DNA from 3 places in the Delftia sp. HK171 genome. Region 3 is predicted to be linked to each of the others. Evidence: predicted binding sites of a transcription regulator. Region 3 holds the regulator's gene; each other region holds the start of a gene.
The links. The regulator FNR, encoded in region 3, switches genes on or off when oxygen is low (the NO sensors DNR and NnrR bind a similar motif). The targets are predictions, from matches to a motif close to TTGATNNNNATCAA.
Positions count from the first base shown of each region.

Region 1: BO996_RS10210 (FeoA family protein) is a predicted target of FNR. The motif match lies at 1,548-1,561, and genes of this name have one in related genera.
Region 2: dsrO (sulfate reduction electron transfer complex DsrMKJOP subunit DsrO) is a predicted target of FNR. The motif match lies at 6,381-6,394, and genes of this name have one in related genera.

Region 1 covers NZ_CP018101.1:2,241,752-2,252,025, reverse strand. The annotation lists gene feoB (ferrous iron transporter B) at 1-1,176, opposite strand, end outside; gene BO996_RS10210 (FeoA family protein) at 1,173-1,514, opposite strand; gene BO996_RS10205 (YkgJ family cysteine cluster protein) at 1,714-2,034, shown strand; gene BO996_RS10200 (Lrp/AsnC family transcriptional regulator) at 2,072-2,542, opposite strand; gene BO996_RS10195 (amino acid permease) at 2,681-4,108, shown strand; gene BO996_RS10190 (amino acid aminotransferase) at 4,184-5,389, shown strand; gene kynA (tryptophan 2,3-dioxygenase) at 5,386-6,246, shown strand; gene BO996_RS10180 (RidA family protein) at 6,408-6,785, shown strand; gene BO996_RS10175 (LysE family translocator) at 6,891-7,511, shown strand; gene BO996_RS10170 (helix-turn-helix domain-containing protein) at 7,524-8,309, shown strand; gene BO996_RS10165 (amino acid permease) at 8,466-9,854, shown strand; gene kynB (arylformamidase) at 9,859-10,274, shown strand, end outside.
Region 2 covers NZ_CP018101.1:4,259,481-4,269,754, reverse strand. The annotation lists gene BO996_RS19245 (efflux transporter outer membrane subunit) at 1-1,081, shown strand, start outside; gene BO996_RS19240 (tetrathionate reductase subunit A) at 1,082-4,282, opposite strand; gene nrfD (NrfD/PsrC family molybdoenzyme membrane anchor subunit) at 4,361-5,404, opposite strand; gene dsrO (sulfate reduction electron transfer complex DsrMKJOP subunit DsrO) at 5,421-6,266, opposite strand; gene BO996_RS19225 (hypothetical protein) at 6,633-7,097, shown strand; gene BO996_RS19220 (DsrE family protein) at 7,082-7,483, opposite strand; gene dsbG (thiol:disulfide interchange protein DsbG) at 7,495-8,301, opposite strand; gene BO996_RS19210 (TlpA family protein disulfide reductase) at 8,298-9,254, opposite strand; gene BO996_RS19205 (hypothetical protein) at 9,492-9,674, opposite strand; gene BO996_RS19200 (MFS transporter) at 9,854-10,274, opposite strand, start outside.
Region 3 covers NZ_CP018101.1:2,845,046-2,855,319, forward strand. The annotation lists gene BO996_RS12930 (heavy metal translocating P-type ATPase) at 1-1,481, shown strand, start outside; gene ccoS (cbb3-type cytochrome oxidase assembly protein CcoS) at 1,645-1,782, shown strand; gene ccoN (cytochrome-c oxidase, cbb3-type subunit I) at 1,846-3,282, shown strand; gene ccoO (cytochrome-c oxidase, cbb3-type subunit II) at 3,302-3,934, shown strand; gene BO996_RS12950 (cbb3-type cytochrome oxidase subunit 3) at 3,946-4,083, shown strand; gene ccoP (cytochrome-c oxidase, cbb3-type subunit III) at 4,111-5,028, shown strand; gene ccoG (cytochrome c oxidase accessory protein CcoG) at 5,106-6,560, shown strand; gene BO996_RS12965 (FixH family protein) at 6,618-6,932, shown strand; gene BO996_RS12970 (hypothetical protein) at 7,112-7,399, shown strand; gene fnr (fumarate/nitrate reduction transcriptional regulator Fnr) at 7,481-8,200, opposite strand; gene hemN (oxygen-independent coproporphyrinogen III oxidase) at 8,363-9,745, shown strand; gene BO996_RS12985 (sulfite exporter TauE/SafE family protein) at 9,751-10,274, shown strand, end outside.

The DNA.
Region 1 (10,274 bases), 600 kb from region 3:
CAGCGGCGCGATCATGATCGTCACCAGGCGGTCGCGCCAGCTGGTGATGGAGCGCGTGGCCATGATGCCGGGCACGGCGCAGGCGAAGCTGGACAGCAGCGGAATGAAGGAGCGGCCCGACAGGCCGACCTTGCCCATGATGCGGTCCAGCATGAAGGCGGCGCGCGGCAGGTAGCCCGAATCCTCGAGTGCAAGGATGAACAGGAACAGGATCAGGATCTGCGGCAGGAAGACCAGCACGGCGCCCGTGCCGGCGATCACGCCATCGGCCAGCAGGCTGCGCAGCGCGCCTTCGGGCATGTGCTCGTTGACCAGGGCCGAGACGGCCGAGACGCCGCCCTCGATGCCGTCCATAAGCGGCTGCGCCCAGCTGAACACGGCCTGGAACATCAGGAACAGCGTGGCCGCCAGCAGCAGCATGCCCCACAGCGGGTGCAGCACCACGGCGTCGATGCGGTCATCGCGCCGGGTGTCCACCACGGGTTCCTTGACGCAGTCGGCCATGATGCGGGCCACCTGCTGGTGCAGGGCCAGCACCTGCTCGCGCGCATCGCCCGGGTGGGCCGGGGCCTGCAGCTGCGGCGCTGCCAGGGCGCGGGCTTCGGGGCCGTCCAGCCATTGCAGCAGTTCGCGCGCGCCGTCCTGGCGCACGCCCACCGTGGACAGCACGGGCATGCCCAGGGCGCGTGACAGCGCCTCGCGGTCGATATCGATGCCCTGGCGCTTGGCCATGTCGCTCATGTTGAGCACCAGCAGCATGGGCAGGGCCAGGCGCTGGGCTTCCAGCACCAGGCGCAGGTTCAGGCGCAGGTGGGTGGCGTCGGTGACGCAGACCAGCAGTTCGGGAGGCGCCTCGCGCGCGTGGCGGCCCGAGACGATGTCGCGCGTGATGCGTTCGTCCTCGCTGTGGGCGTGCAGGCTGTAGGTACCCGGCAGGTCCAGCACGCGCACACGCCGGCCGCTGGCCGTGCTCAGCCAGCCTTCCTTGCGCTCCACGGTCACGCCCGCGTAGTTGGCCACCTTCTGGCGTGCGCCAGTCAGCAGGTTGAACAAGGCTGTCTTGCCGCAGTTGGGGTTGCCCAGCAAGGCCAGGCGCAGTGCGGAATCACCACCGCCGCCACCACCCTGGGCAGGCTGCAGCGGCTGGATGAGTTTGGGAGAGGACGACGCGCTCATGCCACCGCCTCAGGTGCCACGCGCACCAGGGCCGCCTCATGGCGGCGCAGAGCGAACGTGGCCTGGCCCACGCGCACGGCCAGCGGGTCGTCGCCCGGAAAGCCTGCGGCCAGGATGCGAACGGGCTCGCCCGGCAGGAAACCGATTTCCATGAGACGCAGCAGCAGTTCCTGCTCGGCCGTGTCGCGCGCCGCATGGAGTTCGACCACGCGCGCCGGAACCTGGCGCGGCAGCGCATCCAGGGTGATGGCCGCAGCGGTGGCCGGGCTTGGAGAGCTGGGAGGCGCGGACAGCGCGGACGGAGCCGTGGCGTCCGTCCCGGGATTCATCGAATGCATGGCGTGTTGTATCAACTGATTTTTATTCTCATTTTGATTTTGATCGAATCCCCGTGGGAAGCCCGCGCATGGTATCGGAGTAAGAGGCAGGGTCTTGCCAAATGGCCGTCATGGTTTTTGGCCGGTTCCAGGCGCCCCGCACGCGTGCGCGCGACAATCGCGCTCCCACGATCCGCACCTGCACCTGCTTGCCCACGCCATGACCCATCCCTGCCTGAGCTGCGGCGCCTGCTGCGCATCGTTTCGCGTGGACTTTTCCGTGCACGAGTCGCAGGAGCATGGCGGCCGCGTGCCGGCCGGGCTGATCGAGGAAGTCACCGACTACACCTGCCGCATGCGCGGCACGGACTGGTCGCGCCCGCGCTGCGCAGCGCTGGTGGGCAAGGTGGGCGAGAAGGCCCATTGCGGCATCTACGAGTGGCGGCCCTCGCCTTGCCGCGAATTTGCGGCCGGCAGCGATGCCTGCAACCGCGTGCGCGTGCGCCATGGCATGCAGGCGCTGGACAGCGGCCTGCTGTAGCAACCAGCCAGGCGCCAACAGCCGCCACCACCAGCCGCTATTCCACGGGCAGCCCCGCCAACTGCCCCTTGAACTCCTGCAGCGAGAAATGCGTGTGCACCTGGCGCACGCCGGGCAGCCGGTGCAGGCGGGTGAGCAGCAGGTCCGAATAGGCATCGAGATCGCGCGCCACGACGACCAGCAGGAAGTCTTCCGGCCCCGAGATGCCGTGGAACATCACGACCTCGGGAATGGCGCAGACCGCTTCCTGGAAGTGGCGCGATGACTCCTCGTTCTGATGGTCTATGCCCACCATCACGAAGGCCAGCACGCCAAAGCCGATGGCGCGCCGGCTCAGCGCGGCGTGGTAGCCGGTGATCACGCCCTCATCCTCCAGCCGCTTGATGCGCCGCCACGACGGCGATTGCGACAAGTGCACGCGTTGCGCCAATTCGCCCGAGGTCAGCCGCGCGTTGTCCTGCAAGGCGCGGATCAGCAGCCGGTCCGTTCTGTCGATCTCGATTGACATAAACCACCTATGAATTCATGTTTCACAGAATAACTTATCCAAGATCAAGCGCATTTAGGGATAACTACTAAACGCCCTGCGAAGGCCGTAACTAGCATCCGCCTCCGAAGCCCCCCACAGCAACGGAGACAACAACCCATGCCAGCCTTCGAAGACATAGTCCAGCGCGAAGCCGGACTCCAACAGCAGCTGTCCGCCGGACAGATGACCATGATCGCCATCGGCGGTGCCGTCGGCACCGGCCTGTTCCTGGGCAGCGGCTTTGCCATCGGCTTCGCCGGGCCCAGCGTGCTGATCAGCTATGCCATCGGCGCGGTGATCTCGCTGCTGCTCATGGGCTGCCTGGCCGAGATGACGGTGGCCCATCCGACCTCGGGCTCGTTCGGCGCCTATGCCGAGCACTACATCGCCCCCTGGGCCGGCTTCGTGGTGCGCTATGCCTACTGGGCCTGTGTGGTGCTGGCCGTGGGCACCGAGGTGACGGCCGTGGGCCTGTACATGGGCTACTGGTTCCCCGAGGTGCCGCGCTGGGCCTGGGTGGTGATCTTCTCGGGCGCGCTGATCGGCGTGAACATGATGAGCGTCAAGGCCTTCGGCGCCGTGGAGTACAGCTTCTCCATGATCAAGATCATCGCCATCGTGGCCTTCATCGTGGTCGGCGCCTGGGTGGTGTTCGGCACCCGGCCGGCCGGCGTGGGCTTTGCCAACTACGTCAACAACGGCGGCTTCTTCCCCAACGGCCTGTGGGGCACCTGGGTGGGCGTGATCATCGCCATCTTCAGCTACCTGAGCATCGAGATGATCGCCGTGGCCGCTGGCGAGGCCAAGGACCCGCAGCGCGCCGTCACCAGCGCCTTCCGCTCCACCATGGTGCGCCTGGTGGTGTTCTATCTGGCCACGATTGCGCTGATGCTGGCCATCGTGCCGTGGTCGGCCGCCGGCAAGGACGGCAGCCCATTCGTCAAGGTGATGGAGATCATCGGCCTGCCCGGCGCGGCCAGCGTGGTCAATTTCGTGGTGCTGGTGGCTGCCCTCTCGGCCATGAACAGCCAGCTGTACATCACCACCCGCATGATGTTCAGCCTCTCGCGCGCCGGCCATGCGCCCGCCGTGCTGGGCCGCGTGAACTCGCGCGGCGTGCCGCTGCCGGCGCTGCTGCTGTCCTGCCTGGGCATTGCCGTGGCCACGCTGTTCAACATCATCAATCCCGAGCAGTCCTTCATGCTGATGATGGCCGTGGCCATGTTCGGCGCCATGTTCACGTGGTTCATGATTTTCGTGACCCACCTGTTCTTCCGCATCCACTGGGTGCGCCAGGGCAACAAGCCGCTGGCCTTCCGCATGTGGGGCTTTCCGGTGCTGACGCTGCTGGGCGCGGCACTGATGCTGGCCGCCCTGGTGTCCACGCTGTTCACCGACGTGTTCCGCCTGACCGTGCTCACCGGCCTGCCCTTTTTGCTGCTGCTGGGCGCCATCTACGCCATCTGGTACCGCAAGCCGGCCGGCCAGACCGCAGCCGCTCCTCAAGCCAATCCCCCAACCCAGGCCCAGGCCCAGGCCCGGTGACATCCGGCCTTCCGTTTTTCTCCCTACCTTAGAAACATGACGACTCTTGCCCCCCTCGATACCGCCCGCGCCTCGATGTTCAGCCACGTCCCGCCCTACCCCGGAGATCCCATCCTGTCGCTGATGGAAGCCTTTCAGCAGGACCCGCGCGCCGACAAGGTCAGCCTGAGCATCGGCCTGTATTTCGACGAGGCCGGCCGCCTGCCCGTGCTGGACTCCGTGCGCCAGGCTGGCGATGCCCTGGCCCGCGAGCAAAGCCCCAGCGGCTACCTGCCCATCGAAGGCATAGCCCCCTACCGCCAGCTGGTGCAGAACCTGGTGTTCGGCGCTGAGCACGAGGCCGTGCGCGCGCAGCGCATCGCCACCGTGCAGACCTTGGGCGGCTCGGGCGCGCTCAAGCTGGGCGCGGACTTCATCAAGCACTATTTCCCCGACGCCGAGGTCTGGCTCAGCGATCCCACCTGGGACAACCATCTGGCCATCTTCCAGGGCGCGGGCCTGCGCACCCACAGCTACCCCTACTACGACGCGGCCACGGGCAGCCTGCGCTTCGACGCCATGCTGCAGACACTGCGCAGCCTGCCCTCGGGCAGCGTGGTGCTGCTGCATGCCAGCTGCCACAACCCCACGGGCGTGGACCTGTCGCGCGAGCAGTGGCAGCAACTCATCCCCGTGATCGTGGAGCGCGGCCTGATCCCCTTCGTGGACATGGCCTACCAGGGCTTTGGCGATGGGCTCGATGAAGACGCCTGGTCCGTGCGCGCGCTGGCCGATGCGGGCGCCCAGGCCTTTGTGGCCAACTCGTTTTCCAAGAACTTCTCGCTGTATGGCGAACGCGTGGGCGGCCTCAGCGTGGTCTGCAGCGACGCGGCCACGGCCGGCAATGTGCTGGGCCAGCTCAAGGCCACGGTGCGCAGCAACTATTCCTCGCCCCCCACCCGTGGCGCGCGCCTGGTGCAGCAGGTGCTGGCGTCGCCCGAACTGAGCGCCCAATGGGCACAGGAGCTGGCGCAGATGCGCGGCCGCATCAAGGACATGCGCGCCCAGCTGCACGGCGCGCTGCATGAACGCTTTGGCGAGCGGCGCGACTTCGGCTTCCTGCTGACCCAGCGCGGCATGTTCAGCTACACAGGCATCAGCGAGCCCCAGGTCCACCGCCTGCGCGACGAACACGGCGTGTACCTGATCCGCTCGGGCCGCATGTGCATGTCGGGCCTGTCCGGCGCCAACGTGCAGTACGTGGCAGACGCCATTGCCACGGTGCTGGAGGCACCGCAATGAGCGGCTGCCCCGTCCATGGAGGCCTGACCGAGCGCATCGTCGCCGAGGAAAGGGCGCAGCTGGATTTCAGCCAGTCCATGAGCTATGGCGACTACCTGCAGCTGGACGCCATCCTCGGCGCCCAGCAACTGCTGTCGCCCACGCATGACGAGCTGCTGTTCATCATCCAGCACCAGACCAGCGAGCTGTGGATGAAACTGATGCTGCACGAGCTGGGCGCGGCCACGGCCGCCGTGGCGGCCGACCGCCATGCCGATGCCTTCAAGATGCTGGCCCGCGTGAGCCGCATCATGGAGCAGCTGGTGGGCGCCTGGTCCGTGCTGGCCACCATGACGCCTACCGAGTACACGGCCATGCGCCCGTATCTCGCCAGCTCCAGCGGCTTCCAGAGCTACCAGTACCGCTGCATCGAGTTCGCGCTGGGCAACAAGAATGCCGCCATGCTCCAGCCCCATGCCCACCGGCCCGACCTGCTGGCCCGGGTGGATGCCGCATGGCGCGCACCTTCCCTGTACGACGAGGCCCTGCGCCTGCTGGCACGCCAGGGCCTGGCCATTCCTGCCGGGCACCTGGAACGCGACTGGACCCAGCCCTACACGGCCAGCCCCGAGGTCGAGGCCGCCTGGGCCCAGGTCTACCGCGACCCGCAGTCGCACTGGGACCTGTACCAACTGGGCGAAAAGCTGGCCGACATCGAGGACGCCTTCCGCCTGTGGCGCTTTCGCCATGTGACCACGGTGGAGCGCGTCATCGGCTTCAAGCGCGGCACGGGTGGGACCGGCGGCGTCAGCTATTTGCGCAAGATGCTGGACGTGGTGCTGTTCCCCGAAATCTGGTCCGTGAGAACGAAACTGTGACCCCTGAGCGGCTTTGCCGCTTCCCCCGCTCTCGCTGCGCGGGCGCGGGACGACACCATCGCTGCGGGACGGCCCTTGCTCGGCGTCCGCCGATGGGCCGCGCCAAGTTTCCGACGCAAGAACACCATGCCTTCGCATGTAGTCAAAACACAAGGAAATCCATGAAGCAAATCATCGACGTGGGACTGCCGCCGCTCAAGCAGCCCTTCTCCTGGGCCGTCAAGGCCAGCGGCCAGATGCTGTTCACGGCCCACGGCCCCGTGCGGCCCGACGGCAGCATCGACACCGGCCCCATCGAACAGCAGGCGCGCCTGACCTTCACCAACCTGCGCAACGCGCTGCAGGCCGCAGGCGGCACGCTGGCGCATGTGACCCAGGTGCTGATCTATATGACCGACGTGGCCGACATGCCGGCCATCGACGCCGTGTACCGCGAGTTCTTCGAGGCGCCCTACCCCAACCGCTCCAGCATGGGGATTTCGGCGCTGGTGGTGCCGGGGATGAAGCTGGAGATCGTGGCCTACGCCATGCTCCCCTAGAGGATGTGACGGACATGCCGGCGCCCCGCAATTGCGTTCAATACAGGGGCGGCGTGCGGGACGAGACTGCGGGCCTTGTGCAGTCCTGCGTCCGCGCGAAATCTCATGTCCTCCTCGCTGCTCGCCATGGGCGTCTTCACCCTCGTCGGCGCCATCACGCCCGGCCCCGTCAATGTGCTGGCCCTGCGCCACGGCGCAGCGCGCTCGCGCCTGGTCTCTGCCGCCTATGTGCTGGGCGCCAGCGCCAGCTATGCGGCCGTGGTCTGGGTCATGGGCCAGGGCGCACAGTGGCTGCTGCAGACGCTGCCGCAGCTGTCTGCGGCCGCGCAGTGGCTGTGCGCTGCCTATCTGCTGTGGCTGGCCTGGCGGCTGGCCAACGCACCTGTGGGCCAGGCCGGTGCGCAGCAGCAGGCCGGATCGCAGCGCACGCTGCAGGCCCTGCTGCAAGCGCTGTTGCAGGGCACGGCCGTGCAGACGCTCAACCCCAAGGCCTGGCTGGTGGCGCTGGCCGGCGTGGGCCTGTTCGTGCTGCCCCACGCGAATGCGCCGTGGGCGCTGCTGCAGTTTTGCGCCATCTCGCTGCTGGCCTGCCTGGTGGGGGTCGGCAGCTGGGCGCTGCTGGGGCAGCTGCTTTCGGGCTGGCTGCGCACCGAACGCCGCCAGCGCCTGTTCCACCGCCTGCTGGCCCTGCTGCTGGTCGCCAGCGTGGCGGCCATGCTGGCATGATGGCTGGCCGCCATGACTTCAACCTCTCCCCACCGCTTCCACCGCCATCCGGCCGCCCCCTGGGCCGAGCTGCGCGACAGCGCGCGCTCGCCGCATTGCTTTCGGCTGCACATGCATGCCGAGTATTCGATAGGCATCGTGGACGCGGGCCGCACCGTGTTCCACCATGCCCACGGACCGCAGCCTGTGGAAGCGGGCGGCGTGGTGCTGATCGAGCCCGGCGCCTGGCATGCCTGCAATCCCGACCCAGGCGCGCCGTGGTCCTACCGCATGCTGTTTGTCGATGCCGACTGGCTGCACGCGCGGCTGGGCGTGGCCGCGCTGCGCTTTCCCCGGCGCACGCTCACGGATGCGGACATTGCCCGCCTGGTGGATGGCCTGTGCCGCCCCGTCGATGGCACGGCGGCCGCCGACCGCCTGGCCCTGGGCCTGGAGCACCTGCTGGACCGCTGTGCCCAGCCCGCAGCCTTGCCCCTGCCCGGCGATGCGGCGGCCCTGGCCCCCGCACTGCAGCGCCTGCATGCGGGGCCCGATGCGGGCCTGACCGTGCAATCGCTGGCCCAGGAATGCGGCATGAGCGCCACGCGCTTCATCCGCCGCTTCAAGTCCGCCACGGGCATGACGCCCGGCAGCTACCGCCTGAACCTGCGCATCAACGGCGCGCGCCGCCTGCTGGCCACGGGCGCGGCGCTGTCCGATGCGGCCTATGCCATGGGCTTTGCCGACCAGGCGCACCTGCAGCGCGCCTTCAAGGCCCACCATGCGCTGACGCCGGGCTGCTACGCACGCGGCGCCTGAGCCGGTACCTGGGTCGGCCGCACCTGAGCCGGCCGCACCTGAGCCGACCGCATCTGGGCCGGACCCTCCCATGGTTTTGCAGCGGCCAGCCCGGGGCCGGCGGTGAAAGCGCAGATACTTACGCCTTCCGCTTTCAGCCCCCACCTGCCGCGCACCATGGCCGCCTTCCAAGACATTCAGCAACGAGAAACCGGCCTGCGCCAGCAGCTGTCCGCCGCCCAGATGGTGATGATCGCCATTGGCGGCGCCATCGGCACCGGCCTGTTCATGGGCAGCGCCTTCGCCATCGGCTTCGCCGGCCCCAGCGTGCTGGTCAGCTATGCCATCGGCGCGCTGATCTCGCTGCTGCTGATGGGCTGCCTGGCCGAGATGACGGTGGCCCACCCGACCTCGGGCTCGTTCGGCGCCTATGCCGAGCACTACATCAGCCCCCTGGCCGGCTTCATGGTCCGCTATGCCTACTGGGCCGCCGTGGTGCTGGCCGTGGGCATGGAGGTGACGGCCATCGGCATCTACATGGGCTACTGGTTCCCGGACGTGCCGCGCTGGATCTGGGTGCTGGTGTTCTCGGGCGCGCTGGTGGCCGTCAACGCCAGCAGCGTCAAGGCCTTCGGCCAGGTGGAGTACGGCTTTTCCATGGTCAAGATCATCGCCATCGTGGCCTTCATCCTGATCGGCGCCTGGGTGGTGTTCGGCTCGCAGCCCCAGGGCATCGGCTTTTTCAACTACACGGCCGATGGCGGCTTCTTCCCCAAGGGCCTGTGGGGCACCTGGGTGGCCGTGATCATCGCCATCTTCAGCTACCTGAGCCTGGAGGCCGTGGCCGTGGCGGCCGGCGAGGCCGAGGACCCCAAGCGCGCCATCACCCGGGCCTTTCGCACCACCATGGCGCGCCTGGTGATCTTCTACCTGGCCACGATCGCGCTGATGCTGGCCATCGTGCCCTGGCAGCAGGCCGGCACGGACAAGAGCCCCTTCGTGAAGGTAATGGAGATCATCGGCATCCCGGGCGCTGCCAGCATCATCAACTTCGTGGTGCTGGTGGCCGCGCTGTCGGCCATGAACAGCCAGCTGTATGTGACCTCGCGCATGATGTTCAGCCTGTCGCGCGGCGGCTATGCGCCCTCGGTGTTCGGGCGGTTGAACAGCCGGGGCGTGCCCGTGGCGGCGATTGCCATCTCCTGCCTGGGCATTGCCGTGGCCGTGGCCGTGAACCTGTGGAAGCCCGAGGGCTCGCTGCTGTGGATGATGTCCGTGTCCATGTTCGGCGCCATGTTCACCTGGTTCATGATCTTCGTGACCCATCTGTTCTTCCGCGCGCGCTGGTCGCGCGAGCATCCGGGCCAGCGCCTGCAGTTCCGCATGTGGGGCTTTCCGCTGTTCACGCTGGCCGGCGCCGCGCTGATGCTGGGCGTGATCGTCACCACCTTTTTCACCGAGGTCTTCCACATGACGCTGCTCACGGGCCTGCCCTTCCTGGGCCTGCTGGCCCTGGTGTACGCGCTGTGGTACCGGCCCCGCGCACAAGCGCGCAAAAAGGACTGAAGCCATGACCCGCAGACTCTGGGACATCTCCCCGGCCGTGCAGGCCGCCAGCCCCGTCTTTCCCGGCGACACGGCCTACAGCCAGCAGTGGTGCGCCACCATCGGGCCGGGCTGCCCGGTCAATGTCAGCGCCATCACGCTGTCGCCCCATGTGGGAGCGCATGCCGATGCACCGCTGCACTATGACGCCGACGGGGCATCCATCGGCAACGTGGACCTGGACGCCTTCCTCGGCCCCTGCCGCGTGATCCACGCCATCGGCAAGGGACCGCTGGTCGAATGGGAGCACATCGCCCACGCCGTGGAGCATCTTCCGGCACGCGTGCTGGTGCGCACCTACGAGCGCGCCCCCACCACCTGGGACCAGGAACTGGCCGCCTATGCACCGGCCACGGTGGAGCGCCTGGCCGACCTGGGCGT
Region 2 (10,274 bases), 1.4 Mb from region 3:
GGGCCTGGCGCACACGCGCTCGGTTCAGCCCGGCCTGCAGGCCAGCTGGGAGCCTGATCTGTGGGGCCGCATCGCCCACCTGGAAAAGGCCGCCGCCCTGCGCCTGCAGGCCAGCGAGGCCGACCGCGACGCCGTGGCCCTGGCCATGGCCGCCACCACGGCCCAGGCCTATGTGGGCCTGCGCTCGCTGCAATCGCAGCTGCAAGTGGCCCAGGCCACGGCCCGCTCGCGCGAACAGGCCCTGCGCCTGGCTGACGATCAGGCGCGCGTCGGCTACACCTCGCAGCTGCAGCTCACCCAGGCCCAGGCCGAGCTGCAATCCGTGCAGCAGGCCGTGGAGCAGCTGGAGCTGTCGCTGGCGCGCCAGCGCACGGCGCTCCTGCTGCTGGCCGGCGGCGAGGGTGACGAGCAGGCAGCCGCGCTCATGGCAACAACCGACGGCCAGTCCGCTGCGCTGGGCGCACCGCCGCCTGCGCCGGCCGCCGGCCTGCCTTCGGCCTTGCTGCAGCGCCGCCCCGACATTGCACGGGCGCAGCTGCAACTGGCGGCCGCCGACGAAAGCCTGGCCGTGCAGCGCACCGCCTTCCTGCCCCAGGTCTCGCTGACGGCCAGCGCCGGCAGCCTGCTGGTCAACGCCCTGCAATACCACCCGGCCACGGTCTGGGCCCTGGGCGGCAGCGTGCTGGCGCCGCTGTTCACGGGCGGCCGGCTGCAAGGGCAGTTCGACGCCGTGACCGCCCAGCGCGACCAGGCCGCCTATGCCTACCGTGGCGTGGTGATCAAGGCCCTGGCCGATGTGGAAAACGCCCTGGTCGGCACCCAGCGCCTGCAGTCGCAGTGGCAGCACGCCAGCGAGCGCGAGGCCGTGCTGCAGCGCTCCCTGGGCTTTGCCAAGGACCGCTACGAGGCCGGCTACGCCAGCTACCTGGAAGAGCTGGACGCCCAGCGCAATCTCTTCCAGGCGCAGCAGGAGGTGATACGCCTGCGCCAGAGCCAGCTGGAAAACGCCATTGCGCTGTACCAGGCGCTGGGGGGCGGCTGGCAGGCCGACGCTGCACCTGTCGCCAGCCCCACCCGCTGATCAGACCTTCTCGATGCGCGCAGGCAGGCCCTGGCGCACCGTGGCGCCGGACACCCAGTCCACCCACACGTTTTTGCAGCCGGGCCGCGTGGGATCGGCAAAGCCCAGGTCATTGAGGTTCACGCCATTGGCATGCTCGGCGTTCACCGGCATGGGCTGGCCGTCAATGCTGTGGCGGCCTGCGCCCAGTTCGCGGTGGCCGTAGCCGTGCTCGATGGCCACGGTGCCCGGCATCACGCCGTCGCGCACCATGGCCACGGCCGTCACCGCGCCGCCCGGCGTGCGGATGCGTACCGTGTCGCCGTTGGCGATGCCCAGCCGCTCGGCGTCATCGCGGTGCAGGGACACCGGGTTGTGCGGATGCACCTGGCGCAGCCGCGAGACGGCAATCGACATGGAACTCATCAGGTTGGACTTGTAGGAAGTCAGCAGCAGCGGCCATTGCTGCTCGCCGAAATGCGTGCGCATGGCGCTGCCGTCGGCCAGCCGTGCCGGATACCAGGTGGGGCAGCCGCTGTAGCGCTCGCCCGTCATGGCGTGGCGCATGCGGGCCAGCTCCTCGCTCCAGACCTGCAGGGCAGGCGCGTGGGCCTTGCGGGTGTGGCCGTCCTTCCAGGCGTCCTCGATGCGGTCGAAGCGCCCGCCGCGCGTCAGCAGCATGGCCACCTGGCGCCATTCATCGTCCTTCAGGCGCTGGCGCAGCGCGGGCACCAGCCTGTCCACGCCGGTGATGGCGATGTCGTCATCGCTGGCCGCCGGCACGGGCTTGCCGCCTGCCCAGGCCACGTTGGCCAGTGCATGGATGAAGAAGTCCTCGGCCGAGCGCAGCGCATGGGGCTGGCCCTGAGCGTCCTTGATGGCGGCCTCGCCAAAGCCGGGCAGGCCCAGCCGTTCTGCCACGGCAAAGAGGAAGCTCTCCACGTTCACGGGCTGGCCGCCGGCCGTGCGCGCCACGGCGGGCTGCACCACGGGCCAGCGCACGGTGGAGCTTTTGGCCACCACGTCGGCCCAAGGCGCCGAGATGCCCCAGCTCTCGTAGGTCACGGTATCGGGCACGATGAAATCGGCCAGCGCGCTGGTCTCGTTGATGAAGGGGTCGATGGAGACGATCAGCGGCAGCTTCTTCGGGTCCTTGAGATCGTCCACCAGCGCATTGCGAAAGCCCGCAATGCCGTAGACGGGGTTGCTCATGTGGTTGATCCAGGCCTTGGCGCGATAGGGGTAGCCGGCCAGCGCGCTGGCCAGCATCTCGCTGGACAGGCCGCCCACGGCCGGGTACCACGGGGCCTGGGCGGCGGGGTAGTCCTTCGCGCCCTCGGGCTGGCCCTCGCGCTTGCGCTGGAATTCCGCGCTTTTCTCGTAGGGCTGGCGGTGGCGTGACAGCGCCAGGCCGCGCGGCTTGACCTTGCCGTCGAAGTTGGCGAAGTCGTAGCGCGGGCCCGGGCCGAAGGGGCCGAACGGGCCGGCATCCAGCACCAGGCCGCCCTGCACGTTGAGGTTGCCCACCAGGGTGTTGAGCATGCTGATGGCGTAGGCGGTGTAGAAGCCCGCGCCGCTCATGGTGCCGCCATGCGCATCGGCCACGGCGCGCTTGCCATGGCTGGTGAACTCGCGCGCCAGCGCCTCGATCTCGCCGCGCGCCACGCCGCACAGCGCCGCGTACTCGTCCAGTGTCTTGAGGCTGGCCTGCTCATGCAGCTTGGCCAGCGAGGAGCAGACCGACAGCTCGGGGGCCTGGTCCGCGCCTTCTGCCTTCAGGCCGGGCACGGCCACGCGGGCGCGCACCATCAGCTGTGCAGGCTCGGCCTGGGTGTGCGGCGCCAGGCTGCCATCGGCACGCTGCACAACGAACACATCCTGGGCCGGCTTGCCGTCTTCGGCTGGCGCGGGCAGGGCCCAGCCCAGGTCGGCGCCGCGCAGAAAGCTGCCATGGCGCGGGTGGCCGGGCTCGTTGACCAGCAGGTGCGTGGCATTGCTCCAGGACGCCTCGCCCGCGGCCTGCATGGCGGCCGGGCCGGGCTGGGCGAGAAAGCCCGTGTCATGGCGCGCCTCGTCCAGGATGACGCGGATCAGCGCCATGGCCAGGGCCAGGTCGCCGGCCGGCTTGACGGCCAGCCAGCGGTTGCCGCTGCCCGCAGCCAGGCTGGACGAGGTCGGCAGCACGGGCGAGACCACCACGTAGCGGAAACGGTTGTCCTCGCGCGAGCGGGCCTCGGCCAGTTCGCGGCCCTGGCGCTGGAAGGGGTTGCCGGACTGCGCGGGCGCCGCGCCGATGAACAGGCCGAAGCTGGCATGGCTCCAGTCCGGCTTGCCATGCGGCATGCCGGGCAGGTCGCCCAGGGCCGCTGCCGCACCCACGCGAAAACTCTGGCCGCAGTAGGCGCCGTGGTTGCTGACGTTCACGGTGCCGAAGGACGGCCCTGCAAAGCGGCGCAGCAGCTGGGCGCGGCCTTCGTTGGAGGCGTCGGTCACCAGCAACTGGTTGGAGCGCGGACCGAACTCGGGGTTGTCGGCGTCCAGCGGCGTCCTGGTGTCCCAGATGGCGCGCAGGCCCTCGACCTGGCCTTCGCCGAACAGATCGCCGCCCTCGCAGACTTCCTGCACCAGCTGCTCGAAGGAAATGCTCTGCCAGCGGCCGCTGCCGCGCGGGCCCACGCGCTTGAGCGGGGTGAGCACGCGGTGCGGTGCGTTCTGGTGCTCCAGCATGGACGAGCCGCGCGCGCAGGCCGTGGCCCGGCCTTCCAGGCCCAGCTCCTTGCCCAGTTTGGCGTAGACCTCGCGCACGGGTTCTTCCATGGCGGCCGGGCGCGTGGTGGCCAGCGGGTGGTAGGGGTTGCCTGCCACGCGCAGGATGCGGTTGCTGGCGGTATCGACACGCACGCGCACGCCGCACTGCGTCCAGCAGCCCAGGCAGCTGGACGGGCTGACCACCTGGCCGGGCTGGGTGGCGAGCGCGCCCGTGGCCGGGTCGATGCGGAACTCCGGCGTCAGCGAATTGCCGCGCGTGGCGCTGGCCGTGGGCGTGCCCGAGGTGCCTGCGACCAGGCCCTTGGCACCGCGCGCCAGTGTTTCACCGTAGCCGGCCGCGAAGGCGGCCAGCCCACCGGCGGTGAGTCCGCCGCGCAGCAGCAGGCGGCGGCGTGTGGCCTCGGCATCCAGGGAATCTTCGGGAGCTTGGGGGAGTTTCTTCTTGTCGGTCATGAAAGGCTTTCTGTGGCGCAGCCGGCCGGTGGCGGGCCGCGCTCCGTGAATGGGTGAGGGGTCGTCAGGGCGGCGTTGTCAGAGGGCGCGGGCCGTGGCCGAACGCGCGGGAAACAGCTCCAGCGCCCAGGTGGCCAGCGTCACCAGTGCAATGCACAGGCCGGCCACGCCCAGCATGCCCAGCAGGCCGCCGCCGCCCAGCGGCATGTGGTAGATGTACAGGCCCGCGCCGTACTTGGGCACGCCTTGCACGCCCATGAACAGCGCCCAGCGGAAGGCCCAGGCCGCGGCGGCCAGGCCCAGCCCCAGGGCCAGCGTGTAGCGCGGGCAGGCCATGCGATGCCCACCCCGCACCAGGGCCCACAGCAGGGCGGCACCGGCCACGGCCGAGCCCAGCATGCTCAGGCGCCAGACCGGAAACTGCTGCCACAGCTGCAGCGCTGCCTGGAAGGAGCGGCCCTGGCCCAGCCAGCCGGCAACGGCCCAGACCGCCACCATGGCCAGCAGGCACAGCGCCAGCGCCAGGCCCAGCACGCGCAGGGCCTGCAGGGCGCCGGCATCGGGGCGGTGGCGGGCGGGCAGAAAGCGCGCCGTCACCAGCATGCAGCCCACCGTGGCCAGCCAGCCCGTGAGTGCCAGGTTCAGCGGCACCCACAGCGTGTTCCACAGCGGGCGCGAGCGCACGGCCATCAGCTCGGCGCCGGTATAGGCGGTGATGGTCAGCGCCGACACGGCCAGCAGCGGCGCCAGCCAGCGCAGCCACTGCGGCCGGCCCAGCCACCAGGCCAGCACGAAAGCCAGCGCCAGCCCCACGAAGACGGGCAGCAGCAGGGCGCCCACCGACATCCACGACCACGGCGTGAAGTGCGCATAGAAATGCCAGAAGCGCGCAGGCTGGTGCAGGTCGGCCAGCAGCGACACGGGCGCGGCGATGGCGCTCACGGCCAGCACCAGCACGGCGGCCGGCAGCAGGCGCGCCATGGCGCTGGCGCGCGGCGCCCAGGCGCAGGCGGCGGCCAGCAGGGCGGCGCCCGTGGCAATGCCGGCCAGGAAGAAGTACTGCACGGCCCAGGGCAGCCAGGCCGATTCGTAGGCGGGGGTCAGGAGTTCGACGATGTGCATGGGGTGCTCCTTGCGTTCAGTGGGAAGTGACCAGCCGCACGCTGGCCTGCCCGTCCACGCCGTCGACGAAGGCGTCGGGCAATCCCAGGTAGTACACATGCGGGTCCGTGCCCATGGCGGGCTTGAGCACCTTGAGGTCCTTGGCGTGCTCGCGCATGCGCTGGCGGATCTCGCTGCCCTCGTCGTTGAGGTCGCCGATCACGCGGGCGCCGCCCACGCAGCTTTCCACGCAGGCCGGCAGCAGTCCGGCCTCCAGGCGGTGCTCGCAGAAGGTGCACTTGTCGGCGGTCTGCGTCTCGTGGTTGATGAAGCGTGCGTCATAGGGGCAGGCCTGCACGCAGTAGCCGCAGCCCACGCAGCGCTCGTTGTCCACCAGCACGATGCCGTCGCTGCGCTGGAAGGTGGCCTGCACCGGGCAGACCGGCACGCAGGGCGGGTTGTCGCAGTGGTTGCACAGACGCGGCAGGTTGAGCATGGCCGGCGGCAGGTCCTCGTTGCCCGCGTGCTGCACCTCGTACTGCAGCACCGTGGTGCGGAACTGGCCCAGCGGCGGCAGGTTCTCCATGGAGCAGCTCACCGTGCAGGCCTGGCAGCCTATGCAGCGGCGCAGGTCCACCAGCATGCCGTAGCGCCTGCCGGCCTCGCCGGGGCGGCGCGGCGGCTGAAAACCGGGGGTGCCGGGCGCGGCCGCCGCCACGGGCAGGGCCACGGCCGCCATGGCAGCGGCCAGCAGGTCCTGCAGGAAGCCGCGCTTGCCTGCGGCGGGCTGTGCATGGGAGAGGGTAGGGGCGGGGATGTCGTGGGAGGAGGGCTTGCAGCTGCAGTCGTTGCAGCCGCTGCCGGCGCGGGATGTTTTTGGCATGGCCTGTCTTTCATCGTCCTGCGGCCACGGATCGTGGTCGCTCAAACTCAATAAAGCATTAAAAATATGCTTTTTATATTGAATTTAATATATGAAATTCAGGGCCTTGGCGGCTTGATGTGAGTCAAGCAATGGGCTTTCCAAGTGCCTGCCGAGTGCCTGCCGAGTGCTTGCAAAGCGCCACCGACTGCCTGCCATGGACAGGCGCCCAAGGCAGTCCATAGCGTGTGGCGCAGGGATTAAGACGGGGTTAACAGGGTGACTGCATTCCTCGGGAATGCAGGGCGCGTATCGGAAATCACCCTCTTGTTTCCGCGCGCGGCCCCGGTCTACGCTGCTTGTGTCGCCACTGCCAAGGAGTTCTCCATGAACCATGCCCTGAACAGCCTTGCTTCGGAACTGGACCTTGCCGCCGAAGCCGGCGAGCACCTGAGGCTGCAATTCACACAGGCCTGCGTGGACCGCATCGCGCACCTGCTGGAAGACCCGGACGTCATCCGCTGCGCACAAGGCCTTCGCCGCTACCTGGACGGCCAGATCGACAGGCAGGAGCTGGACCGCCTGGCCCGCGAGGCCGCCAGCCTGGCCAACCACCACCAGGGATCGCGCTCCCTCGACGGCTGCGGCCATGCCGCCGTGTCCGCCACCTATGCCACGGCCCATGGGCTGGCGGGCCGGGCGCTGCAGGCGGCCGACTATGCGGCCTACGCCATGGTCTATGGCGAGGGCGGCCACGGCGCCGTCACGGACCGCGAATCGTTCGAGCCTGAATACCAATGGCAGGCGCGCTGCCTGGCCTCGCTGGCGCAGGCCGCTCAGCAGCGCACGTAGCACCAGGCCGACTGCTGCAGCAGGGCCAGTGACTCGATGCCGCCTTGCGGCAGCACGCGCATGCCGGCAGGCGCCTCGCGGCCCAGCTTCCTGAGCGTGTTCGGGCAGACCAGCGCATGGGCCAGGGCGGCAGCGTCCAGATGCTGCGGCGTGCCCGGCGCGGCGTCCAGCAGTGCCTCGACGGCCGGGCCGTTGATGACGATGCGGACCTCGGCACCGGGCCGGTCCTGGCGCAGGTTGGCCAGATTGCTGCGTGCACGGGCCAGGGCGCCGGGCGTGGGCGCATGCAGCACGATGCGCAGCGGCGGCCCATCCGGCCGGGCGGGAAACAGGTCGCTCCAGTCGCTGGAGGATGTGGAAGCGGCGGGACAACGGCTTGTGCTCATGGTCGTGCTCGTCATTTCCTGCCACGCGGCCCCATGACCTCTTCCAGCAGGCCCGGCGGCAGGCCGGTGCGCACCTGCACCACTCCCTTGTCATCCTTCCAGACCAGGGCCGGCGTGGCACGCAGGCCCCAGGTGGACATCAGCGAGGCATGGCTGGCCAGCACCTGCCGCGTGGTCTGCGGCACCGGGGCCAGCGGCGTGGCGCCCGCGCCCTCTGCGCTGGCGCGGCCGGCCTTGGCATAGGCGCGTGCGTGCTCGGCCAGGGCCTGCTCGGGCTGGCGCGCGGTCAGCAAGGCGGCGGCCTTGCCCTCGCTGCTGGGCTTGAGGATGCCGACCAGAATGTGGCGCAACTGCACTTGGCCACTTTCCACCCAGGGCCGGGCATCGTTCCACAGCTGGTTGCAATAGGGGCAGTTGGGGTCGGTGAACACATAGACCGTGCGCGGCGCGTCGGCGCGGCCATCCGGTATGGACTGGGCGCGCTGCACATCGCTCCACAGCTGCTCGCCCATGGGCTTTTGCACGGCGGCCTGCAGGGCCTGGGCGTTCACGTCGCGGCCCTGGGCGTCGATCACCGTGCCCAGCACCCAGTGCTTGCCGTCAGGCATGCGGTAGATGGGCACGGGCTGGCGGTCGCGGTAGGCGGCCCAGGCCTTGAGTCCGCCCACGGCCGGCAGCGGTCCCACCAGGGTCAGTCCCTGCTGGGCCAGGAAATCCTCCGATGGCAGCTCGGACGCCGCGGCCGGCAGGGCCAAGGCTGTCGACAGGGCCAGGGCTCCTGCCAGTGCAGGCAGGGGGAACAGGGGGGAAGCGCTCATGAACATTCCTTCAGATGCTGGGCCAGGCTGGCGCGCGACGGCTCGCCCATGCGCATGCCGCACAGCCGGCCGTCGGCGCCATAGAAATAGGTGGAAGGCAGGCCCCGCTGGCGCCAGTGCCGGCCGGCCTGCTGCTGCGGGTCGAACAGCACCTGGGCCAGCGGCAGCGGGGCTGCTGCCTGCTCGCGCCGCAGGTAGCCCATCACGGTCTCTGCCGTCTCGCCCTGGTTGATCCAGATGAAGCGCACATCGGGCCGTTGCTGCTGGGCCTGGGCCAGCACCGGCATCTCGCGCCGGCAGGGCGGGCACCAGGTGGCCCAGAGGTTGATCACCATGGGCTTGCCATCGGCCTGCTGCAACTGCTGCGGCGAGACCGGCTGCGCCTGCCCGTTGACCAGGGTGAAGGCCGGCAGGGCAGGTGCATCTGCGGAGGGCAGCGCCTGCAGCAGGCTGCCCAGCACCAGCAGGGCCGCCCCCGCGCCCAGCGCCAGCCCTGTGGCGCGGCGCAGCACCGGGGAGCGGCGGCTGCGCCACAGCATGTACAGCAGCGCGGCCAGCAGGCCGGCCCACAGGTTCCATCCCCCGTCGCGGATATCGACGACACGGCCTGCGAAGGCCGGCATCCCGCTCCAATCCCAGGGGGCCGGCGCGACCTCGGTCCACCACTGCGCGACATAGGCCAGGCGCGCCGCCAGCAGGCCGGCCAGGGTGCTTTGCCACAGCAGCGCATCCACGGCCTGGCCGGTGCGCCTTTCATTCCTGCGCGCCAGCCACTGCGCCAGCAGCCAGGCCAGCATGGCCACCACCACGCCCATCGGCAGGACCAGCGGCCCCAGCGCCAGGCTGGCAGGCAGGTGCAGCCAGGCGCCCAGCGCCGATAGCGCTGACGGCCCGCCAGGCTCTGCCGCTCCGGCAAGAACAGGCGAAGGCGCCAGCAGCAGGCCAGCAAGCAAGGGCAGGAAGGACGAAAGAAGAGGGGATGACCGGAGATGCATGGAAGGGAGTTTCAGCCATGCGGGCTGACAGGCCGTGGATGCTGGCAGCGGGGAATTAACGGGGAATTAACGGGGGGTTAACGGCCTCATGGCCTCACGGCCTCACCTGGCTTGCCGGGCGGCAGCGCCACCTCTTGCGCTCGCAGGAAAAGGATTTTCTGCAATCGCAAGAAAATCCATCTCATCGATCGAGGGTCAGAACTTATTCCAGAGTGCTGCAAATGCCCCGAAAGAAATGGCAATGAAGAGGGATGCCTTGAAAATCAGCTTGTTTTTTGATGAAGTCGATGGCTTCACTATCTCGTATTTGGAAACGAGCATGACGACGACAAGGGTCAGCACGCACACGACGATAAGCCGTGTCTGAAGTTCGTTCATTGCATATCCTTCCATCAAGCGGAATACGGGGTCGCGAGCGATGCGAATCCGTGAGGGCAAGGCCTGGATTGTGCATTGGTAATTGCGTGAATTTCCGCTGTGGAAGACAAGGAGAATTCCGAAATATCTCAGGATATTTCCGAGGTGGCATAGGACTTGTCCTGAAGTTTCTGCGGAATTCAGACTTGTTGATTCTTTGCCTGTTGATGGCCGCAATCCGCTTTGCTTCCAGTCCCAACCAATCCCATGGCCGTAGACAGCAGCAAGGCCGCAGCGGCCAAGCCGCCAGACAGCCAGAGCGTGGCGTGCAGCCCCCAGCCATCGACCAGTTGGCCGCCCGCCCATGAGCCCAGCGCAATACCGATGTTGAAGACGCCAACGTACAGCGCCGTGGCAATTTCCACGGCGCGTGGCGCAGCCTGCATCATCCAGGTCATCAGTCCCACCGATACGCCGCCGTAGGCCAGGCCCCAGACCAGCAGCACGGCGCCACCACCGGTTGGCGAGTCGCCCACGGACAGGAACAGCACAGGCGCCAGCAGAAGGCCCAGGGCGATCGCTGCCAGACTCGGCGCCGTGCGGCGCGCCGCGATGATGCCC
Region 3 (10,274 bases):
CCTTCCCGGCCGACGGCACCATCGTGCGCGGCCGCACCCATGCCGACGAGGCCCTGCTCACCGGCGAGTCCACGCCCGTGCTGCGTGCCGAGGGCGATACCGTCACGGCCGGCAGCTACAACCTGGATGCCGTGGTCGATGTGCGTGTGGATGGCGTGGGCGCCGATACGCGCTTCGCCCAGATCGTGGGCCTGATGGAAAGCGCCTCGCTGCAAAAGCCGCGGCTGGCCCAGCTGGCCGACAAGGTGGCGCGGCCCTTTCTCGTCGTGGTGCTGCTGGCTGCGCTGGGCGCCGCCATCTGGTGGTGGCCCACCGATCCCGGCAAGGCCATGATGGTGGCGGTGGCCGTGCTCATCGTCACCTGCCCCTGCGCGCTGTCGCTGGCCACGCCCGTGGCCATGCTCACTGCCGCCGGCACGCTGGCGCGCAGCGGCGTGCTGGTGCGCAACCTGCAGGGCCTGGAGGCGCTGGCCGCCGTGGACACCCTGGTGTTCGACAAGACCGGCACGCTCACGCGCGATGGCCTGGCCCTGTCGTCCTTCGAGCCTGCTGCGGGCGAAGACGCCGACGAAGTGCTGGCACTGGCGGCGCTGCTGGCACGCCAGTCCATCCACCCGGCCTCGCGCGCCATTGCGCAGGCCGGCGCCGATGCCGCCACCGACTGGAAGCTGGACACCATGCAGGAAATGGCCGGCCTGGGCCTGGACGCCTGGGTGCAGCGCGCCGGCGCGCGCCGCCATCTGCGGCTGGGCTCGGCCCTGCACGCAGGCCTGGCCGGGGAGCAGCCCGTGCAGGGTGTGCTGCTGGCCGAGGAGACATCGCAGGGCTGGCACACGCTGGCCCGCTTCGTCCTCAGCGAGGACGTGCGGCCCGAGGCCGCCGCCGTGGTGCAGGCGCTGCACCGGCATGGCGTGCAGGTGATGCTGCTGTCCGGCGACCGCGAGGACGCGGCCCGCGCCATGGCGGCGCGCGTGGGCATCACCCAGGCCGAAGGCGGCTGCAGCCCGCAGGACAAGCTGGAGCGCCTGCAGCAGGCGCAGGCTGCCGGCCACCACGTGGCCATGGTGGGCGACGGCCTCAACGACGGCCCAGTTTTAGCTGGAGCGCATGTCTCTTTTGCGTTTGGTAGAGCAGTGCCCCTGGCACAATCGCGCGCAGATTTCGTTGTTCTGGGTGACAGCCTGGAACTGGTACTCCAGGCATGCCTGTTGTCGCGCCGCACGCTGCAGGTGGTGCGCCAGAACATGGCCTGGGCAGCCGCTTACAACGCGGTGTCGATTCCGCTGGCCCTGGCGGGCTTCATGCCTGCCTGGGTGGCCGGCCTGGGAATGGCACTGAGTTCGCTGCTGGTGGTGATGAATGCCGCGCGCCTTGCGCGCAGCCTGCCACTGGCTGCAACGAATCACACGGGCACGCCTGCTGCGCCCGCAGCGTCCGTCGCGATGAAGACGGGCTCCACCGCAACGGTGGGGAGGTTCTGATGGAAATACACCCCCTGAGCGGCTGCGCCGCTTCCCCCTCTCTCGCTTCGCGGGAGGGGAACGACACCTTCGCCGCGAGGCGGCTCTTGCTCGGTGTCACTGAGCTGGATCGCGCCCGTTCTGGGGGCAAGGCGTGGCGCGTCAGCGCCACGGGGAACTGACCATGGATATTTTGTATTTGCTGATCCCGCTGTCGGTGGTGCTGGTGCTGGCCATCCTTGCGGCCCTGTGGTGGGCCGTATATCGCGGGCAGTTCGAGAGTGTGGAGCAAGAGGGTGAGCGCATTCTTCGGGACGATTGACGTGGGTCAATACGCCCGGGAGCGAAGAACGTAACACTTTGATAGCAATCTAAGGGGTGCACGATGGATAGTTCAAATAAAAACGCTGTCTATTACGACGATTCCGTCGTAAGGCAGTTCTCTATCATGGCCGTCGTCTGGGGGGTGGTAGGCATGGCTGTCGGGGTGTTGATCGCCTCGCAGCTGGCCTGGCCGGAACTCAACTTCGGCATTCCATGGCTGAGCTACGGGCGCCTGCGTCCGCTGCACACGAACGCCGTGATCTTTGCCTTTGGCGGATCGGCGCTGTTCGCAACCAGCTACTACGTGGTGCAGCGCACCTGCCAGACGCGGCTGTTCATGCCCAAGCTGGCCAGCCTGACGTTCTGGGGCTGGCAGATCGTCATTCTCGCCGCCGCCATCAGCCTGCCGCTGGGCTACACCCAGGGCAAGGAGTACGCCGAGCTGGAGTGGCCGATCGACCTGCTGATCGCCGTGACCTGGGTTTCGTATGCCATCGTGTTCTTCGGAACCATCGGCATCCGCAAGGTCCGTCACATCTACGTGGCCAACTGGTTCTTCGGCGCCTTCATCATCGCCGTGGCACTGCTGCACATCGTCAACAGCGCAGCCATTCCGGCCGGCTGGATGAAGAGCTACTCGGCCTACGCCGGCGTGCAGGACGCGATGGTGCAGTGGTGGTACGGCCATAACGCCGTGGGCTTCTTCCTGACCGCAGGCTTCCTGGGCATGATGTATTACTTCATCCCCAAGCAGGCTGGCCGTCCGGTCTACAGCTACCGCCTGTCCATCGTCCACTTCTGGGCGCTGATCTTCACCTACATGTGGGCGGGTCCCCACCACCTGCACTACACCGCGCTGCCCGACTGGACGCAGTCCGTGGGCATGGTGTTCTCGCTGATCCTGCTGGCTCCCAGCTGGGGCGGCATGATCAACGGCGTGATGACGCTGTCGGGCGCATGGCACAAGCTGCGCGACGACCCCATCCTGCGCTTCCTGATCGTGTCGCTGTCGTTCTACGGCATGTCCACGTTCGAAGGTCCGATGATGTCCATCAAGACCGTCAACGCGCTGTCGCACTACACGGACTGGACCGTGGGCCACGTTCACTCGGGTGCCCTGGGCTGGGTGGGCCTGATCACCATGGGCTCGCTGTACTACCTGATCCCGCGCCTGTTCGGCAAGACCAAGATGCACTCGGTGGGCGCCATCGAGCTGCACTTCTGGATGGCCACCATCGGCATCGTGCTGTACATCGCCGCGATGTGGATCGCCGGTGTGATGCAGGGCCTGATGTGGCGCGCCGTCAATCCCGATGGCACGCTGACCTACACCTTCGTCGAAAGCGTCAAGGCCAGCTATCCGTTCTACGTGATCCGCGTGGCCGGTGGCCTGCTGTACCTGGGCGGCATGCTGGTCATGCTGTGGAACACCTGGAAGACCGCGATCTCGGGCCGTTCGGTGAAGGTGGCCGTGCCTGCCGTCGTGGCCCACGCCTGAGCGTCTAGGAGCATTACTCATGTCCGATCACAACAATAGCGCTCCCAAGAGCTTTTCCCACGAGAAGGTGGAAACCAACAATTTCCTGCTGATCGTGCTGACCCTGCTGGTGGTCGCCGTCGGCGGCATGGTGGAAATCGTTCCGCTGTTCTTCCAGAAGTCGACCACGGAAGCGGTGGCGGGCCTCAAGCCCTACACGCCGCTGCAGCTGATGGGCCGCGACGTCTATCTGCGCGAGGGCTGCTACAACTGCCACTCGCAGATGATCCGCCCCTTCCGCGCCGAGACCATGCGCTACGGCCACTACTCGGTGGCTGGCGAGTTCGTCTATGACCACCCCTTCCAGTGGGGTTCCAAGCGCACGGGTCCCGACCTGCACCGCGTGGGCGGCAAGTACAGCGACGAATGGCATCGCATCCACCTGAACAACCCGCGCGACGTGGTGCCCGAGTCCAACATGCCTGCCTACACCTGGCTGGAAAAGAACAAGGTGGATGACACCGTGGTCGCCCAGCACATGAGCGCGCTGCGCAAGGTGGGCGTGCCCTACAGCGACGAGGAAATCAGCGGCGCTGCCGAGCAGGTCAAGGGCAAGACGGAAATGGACGCCGTCATCGCCTACCTGCAGATCCTGGGCCGTTCGGTCAAGTAAAGGAGAGCGACATGGACATCACCACCATGCGCATCGTGGCCACGCTGGCCTCGCTGGCCTGCTTCATCGGCATCTGGTGGTGGGCGTTCGCCCGCCGCAACCAGGCCCGTTTCGACGAGGCCGCCCAGCTGCCGTTCGAGCAAGACTGAGTCCCTCCACCAGAACGAGAACTTCCCATGAGCGATTTCGTAAACATCTTCTGGTCGATCTATGTCACGGCGATCACGCTGGGCGGCATCATCGGCTGCCTGCTGCTGCTGTATCTCACCGCACGCAAGAAGGTGGTCCCCTCGGCCGACAACACCACGGGCCACGTCTGGGACGAGGACCTGCGCGAGCTGAACAACCCCATGCCCAAGTGGTGGATGTGGCTGTTCATCATCACCTCGGTGTTCGGCTTCGCCTACCTGGCGGCCTATCCGGGCCTGGGCTCGTTCGCGGGCAAGCTGGGCTGGACGCAGCTGGGCGCCTATGAAAACGAGATGGCCAAGGCCCGCGCGGACCTGGAGCCGCTGTACGCCAAGTTCACGAGCATGAGCACCGAAGACATGGCCAAGGACCCCCAGGCCATGGCCATCGGCGAGCGCCTGTTCATGAACAACTGCGCACAGTGCCACGGCTCGGACGCACGCGGCGGCAAGAGCTTCCCCAACCTGACCGATGGCGACTGGCTGCATGGCGGCACGCCCGAGAAGATCAGGGAAACCATCACGGGTGGCCGCATCGGCATCATGCCGCCCATGGCCGCTGCCGTCGGCACGCCCGACGATGTGCGCAACCTCTCGCACTATGTGCTGAGCCTGTCGGGCAGCCCGCACGACTCGCTCAAGGCCTCGCTGGGCAAGTCCAAGTTCACGGCCTGCGCTGCCTGCCACGGCATGGACGGCAAGGGCAACCAGGCCCTGGGCGCGCCCAACCTGACCGATGACATCTGGCTGCACGGCTGGGGCGAGGCCGCCATCACGGCCATGATCAACAACGGCAAGCACAACGAGATGCCTGCCCAGAAGGACAAGCTGACCGAGGCGCAGATCGCGGTGCTTGCTTCCTATGTCTGGGGCATGTCGCACAAAGACGGCGCAGTCCGTCAGTAAGCACAGGGGCGGCGCTGCGGCGCCGCCTTTTTGCGTTTTGAGTTTTCAGATATTTCAAAAAAACAAAGGAACCCACCATGAAGCCCGAGAGCGGGGATGACACCGGGAAGCCTCCCCGCAAAGTCATTCCGATCACGCCGGCCACGCCTGATCCGGGCGAGCTGGTGTCGATGTTCGAGTCGGAAAAGAAGGTCTACCCGCGCTCCATCAGCGGTGTCTTCGCTCGCTGGCGATGGGCCCTGGTGTTTCTCACCCAACTGGTTTTCTACGGCCTGCCCTGGCTGGAGTGGGGCCAGCGCCAGATGGTGCTGTTCGACCTCGGAACGCGGCGCTTCTATCTCTTCGGGCTGGTGCTGTACCCGCAGGACTTCATCTACCTGGCGGGCCTGCTGATCATCTCGGCGCTGGCATTGTTCCTGTTCACGGCCGTGGCCGGGCGCCTGTGGTGCGGCTTCTCGTGCCCGCAGACGGTCTATACCGAGATCTTCATGTGGGTGGAGCGCAAGGTCGAAGGCGACCGCAGCGCGCGCATGCGGCTGGACAAGAACGGCTGGACCTTCGAGAAGGCCTGGAAGAAGTCGCTCAAGCAGTTGCTGTGGATCGCCATTGCGCTGTGGACCGGCTTCACCTTCGTGGGCTACTTCGTGCCCATCCGCGAGCTGGGCGGCGAACTGCTGGCGCTGCAGGGCAGCTGGCAGATGTTCTGGGTGCTGTTCTACGGCTTTGCCACCTATGGCAACGCGGGCTACATGCGCGAGCAGGTCTGCAAGTACATGTGCCCCTATGCGCGCTTTCAGAGCGCCATGTTCGACCGGGACACCATGATCGTCAGCTACGACACGGGCCGGGGCGAGCCGCGTGCGCCGCGCACCAAGAAGGTGGACTACAAGGCCCAGGGCCTGGGCGACTGCATCGACTGCAAGATGTGCGTGCAGGTCTGCCCGGTGGGCATCGACATCCGCAACGGTCTGCAATACGAATGCATTGGCTGCGGCCTGTGCATAGACGCCTGCAATTCCATCATGGACAAGATGGAGTACCCGCGCGGCCTGATCCGCCTGACCACGCAGAACGCCATGGCCGGCCTGTGGCGGCGTGCCCAGGTGCTGCGCCGCATCTTCCGTCCGCGCGTGCTGATCTACTCGGCCGTGCTGATCGGCTTGAGCGTGGCCATGATCGTGAGCCTGGCGCTGCGCCAGTCGGTCAAGGTGGACGTGATCCGCGACCGCGCCTCGCTGTCGCGCATCGTGGCGGGCGGCAAGCTGGAGAATGTCTACCGCCTGCAGATCATGAATGCCACCGAGCAGGCCCAGCGCTATCGCATCAGCGCCCATGGCCTCGATGGGCTGGAGCTGGCGTCCGAGCAGGAAGTCGAGGTCGGCCCGGCCGAGACGCGCGGCATTGCGGCGCGACTGCAGATTCCCTACGGTTCGGCCGAGCCGGGCTCGCACACCGTATTCTTCGATATCGATGCCGTGCATTCAGGCGCGGGACGCGCGTCCGAAAAGGCCGTCTTCCTGGTGCCCCGGTGATGTTCCTGGCAGGCGCGGCACGGTCCGCGCCTGCCGCCTGAAAGAAAGAGGTTTCCCATGTCTTCCAGTCCCGCAGTTTCCGCGCCCGCGCAGGCTCCCTCGCACCCCGACGCCGGCAAGCCCTGGTGGAGGTTCGGCCATGTCTGGCTGGTGGTGGCCGGCCCGGCGGCCGTGGTGGTCGCTGCCGTGATCACGGCCATCATCGCCATCAATGGCGCCGATCCCGTGATCGACCCCGACTACTACCGCAACGGCATCACGATCAACGAGCGTGCCGATGGCGTGCGCGAAGTGCCCAAGAGCATGGCGCCCGCCGTCACCGGCCGCAACCATGCGGCTACGCCCGCGCACGATCACCCCACGGACCGCTGATCGCCGTGCACCCCTGCAAGAGGCCGCAGTCGCGGCCTTTTTGCATGGCGGATCGCATCTCCGGCATGCGCGACGGGTGAGGGTTTCCTACAGGCGTGCAGGGCGCTGCGGGGCTTGGCGCCATGCGTTGGCGCGGCGCACAATGAAGGCGACCCCTCGACAGCACAAGGAGATCGCTGATGTTGGCCCAACGCTGGATGTGGATTGCCTGGCCTGCCTTTCTGGCAGCCGCCGTGATGGAGATGCTGGTTTTTGCCTTTGTGGACCCGCTGGAGCTGCATTGGCTCGGCGACCTGGGCTGGTCGCGCCAGGGCATCTACACGCTGGCCTTCTTCGCCTTCTGGGGCGTGACCATGCTCTCCAGCCTGATGACCACCATGCTGGGCCGCTCGGCCCGCGATCTCAATGACGGCGTGGTCTCCGAGCCCGACCCGGACCTGGCCATGCAGGGGCTGGGGCGGGACTGAGCGAGAGCCCGCCGCAATGAACAAGGCCCGCTGTCGCGGGCCTTGTTCATTGGCGGATGAATGCTTGCCGCCCTTGCAGCCTCACTGGCACTGCTGGCTGTTGACGATGCGCTTGAGCGCCTCCGTGTCCAGGATGCGCAGATGGCGCTGGCGCACCTCAATGATGTTGTCGTCCGCGAACTTGGAGAAGGTGCGGCTCACCGTCTCCAGCTTCAGGCCCAGGTAGCTGCCGATTTCCTCGCGCGTCATGCGCAGCACCAGTTCGGACTTGGAAAAGCCCCGCGCATGCAGGCGCTGCACCAGGTTGAGCACGAAGGCGGCCAGGCGCTCTTCTGCGCGCATGCTGCCCAGCAGCAGCATCACGCCGTGCTCGCGCACGATCTCGCGGCTCATGACCTTGTGCACATGGTTTTGCAGGGCCGTGACCTCGCGCGACAGGTCTTCCAGCTTGTCGAAGGGCATGACGCAGACTTCGGCGTCTTCCAGCGCGACGGCATCGCAGGTGTGGTGGTCGTTGACGATGCCGTCCAGGCCGATGATCTCGCCGGCCATCTGAAAGCCTGTGACCTGGTCGCGTCCGTCCTCGGTGGCCACGCAGGTCTTGAAGAAGCCGGTGCGGATGGCGTACAGCGAGGTGAATGTCTCGCCGTTGCGAAACAGCAGGCCTCCGCGCTTGACCTTGCGGCGCGTGGCCACGATGTCGTCGATGCGCTGCATCTGCTCGGCATCCAGGCCCATGGGCATGCACAGTTCGCGCAGGTTGCAGTTGGAGCAGGAGGCTTTGATGGTCTGAAGGTTCATGGAGTGATAAACATCAGCGGCACACAGCGTGCCGGCGGTGACCTCGTGGATTGCGATGAGTTGGATCAAATTGTCGCAGCAGTCCCTCAAACAACTCTTGATATGAGTCAAGGACATGACCGATGTGCTGCGGCACAGTCGAGGTATTAGAGGAAAAAACCCATGACCGCTGTCACCCCAGAGCTGCTGCGTCGCTTTGACGTACCGGGGCCCCGATACACCTCGTTCCCTACCGCCGACCGCTTTGTCGAGGCCTTTGGTGCAGAGGACTATATCCTGGCGCTGCAACAACGCAAATCGAGTACCGCAGCGCGTGCCATGCCTTTGTCGCTGTATGTGCACGTGCCCTTTTGCGAGTCGCTTTGCTACTACTGCGCCTGCAACAAGATCGTGACGCGTCACCATGATCGCGCTGCCGTCTACCTGGACTACCTGGCGCGCGAGATGGCCTTGCACACGGCCCATTGCGGCAAGGGCCAGGCCGTCAGCCAGCTGCACCTGGGCGGCGGCACGCCCACCTTCTTCTCCGACGACGAGCTGCGCACGCTGATGGGCCTGTTGCGCGAGCATTTCAAGCTGGAGCCGGGTGGCGAGTACTCCATCGAGGTCGATCCGCGCACCGTCAGCGTCGAGCGCCTGGCCGTGCTCAAGGAGCTGGGCTTCAACCGCCTGAGCTTCGGCGTGCAGGACTTCGACGAGCAGGTGCAGATCGCGGTGCACCGCGTGCAGCCGGCCGAGCAGGTGTTCGAGCTGGTGGCGGCCGCGCGGCAGCTGGGCTTTGCCTCCATCAACGTGGACCTGATCTACGGCCTGCCCAAGCAGACGCCCGAATCCTTCGAGCGCACGCTGGCCCAGGTCAACGCGCTGCGGCCCGACCGCATCGCGCTCTATGCCTATGCCCACCTGCCCGAGCGCTTCAAGCCGCAGCGGCGCATTGCGGCCGAGGATCTGCCCCAGGGGGCCGACAAGCTGGCCATGCTGTCGCGTTCCATCGCCGCGTTCATGGACGGTGGCTATGTCTATGTGGGCATGGACCACTTCGCCCTGCCCGAGGACTCGCTGGCCGTGGCCAAGCGCCAGGGCCGGCTGCACCGCAACTTCCAGGGCTACAGCACCCAGCCCGACTGCGACCTGATTGCGCTGGGCGTGTCGGCCATCGGCAAGGTGGGTGCCAGCTACAGCCAGAACGCCAAGACGCTGGAGGAGTACTACGACGCCATCGACGCCAGCCACCTGCCCGTGGTGCGGGGCCTGGCGCTGTCGCGCGACGACCTGGTGCGCCGCGCCGTCATCATGGCCATCATGTGCCAGGGCGCCGTGCTGTTCGAGCCCATGGAGCAGGCATGGCTGCTGGGCTTTCGCGAGTACTTCGCGCCCGAGATGGCGGCCCTGGAGGACCTGCAGGCCAAGGGCCTGGTGCAGATCAGCGACGAGGGCTTCCAGGTCACGCCCATGGGCTGGTACTTCGTGCGCGGCGTGGCCATGCTGTTTGACCGATATCTGCAGGCGGACAAGAACCGGGCGCGGTTTTCGAGGATCATCTAGGCCCCATGCTGTTGTCGCTCCTCTGGACCGCTTTGATCATGGGGCTCGTCGGCGGGCCCCATTGCCTTGCCATGTGCGCTGCGCCCTGCGGCGTGGTCACGGGCGGGGCGGGGCAGGGCGGCGGCTCGCAGGTGGTGGCCGTGCATGGATTGCAAAGCCGGCTGTGGCTGCGCACGGCGCTGTTCCACGGCGGCCGTCTGGCCGGCTATGCCAGCCTGGGCGCTGCCTCGGCCCTGGCCATGGAAAGCCTGTCCTGGCTCACCAGCCAGACCACGGCGCTGCAGCCGTTCTGGACGCTGACCCATGTCGCCGTGATGGCCTGGGGCCTGGCCATGATGGTGCAGGCCCGCCAGCCCGCCTGGCTGGAGTCAGCCGGCCGCGCTGCCTGGCGGCGCGTGCAGCCCTGGGTGTCGGCGCCGGGCGGCACGCTGGCGGCAGGCTATGCCTGGGCGCTCATGCCTTGCGGACTGCTGTATTCGGCCGTGCTGGTCGCCGCGCTCAGCGGCGGCCCGTTGCAGGGCGCGCTGGC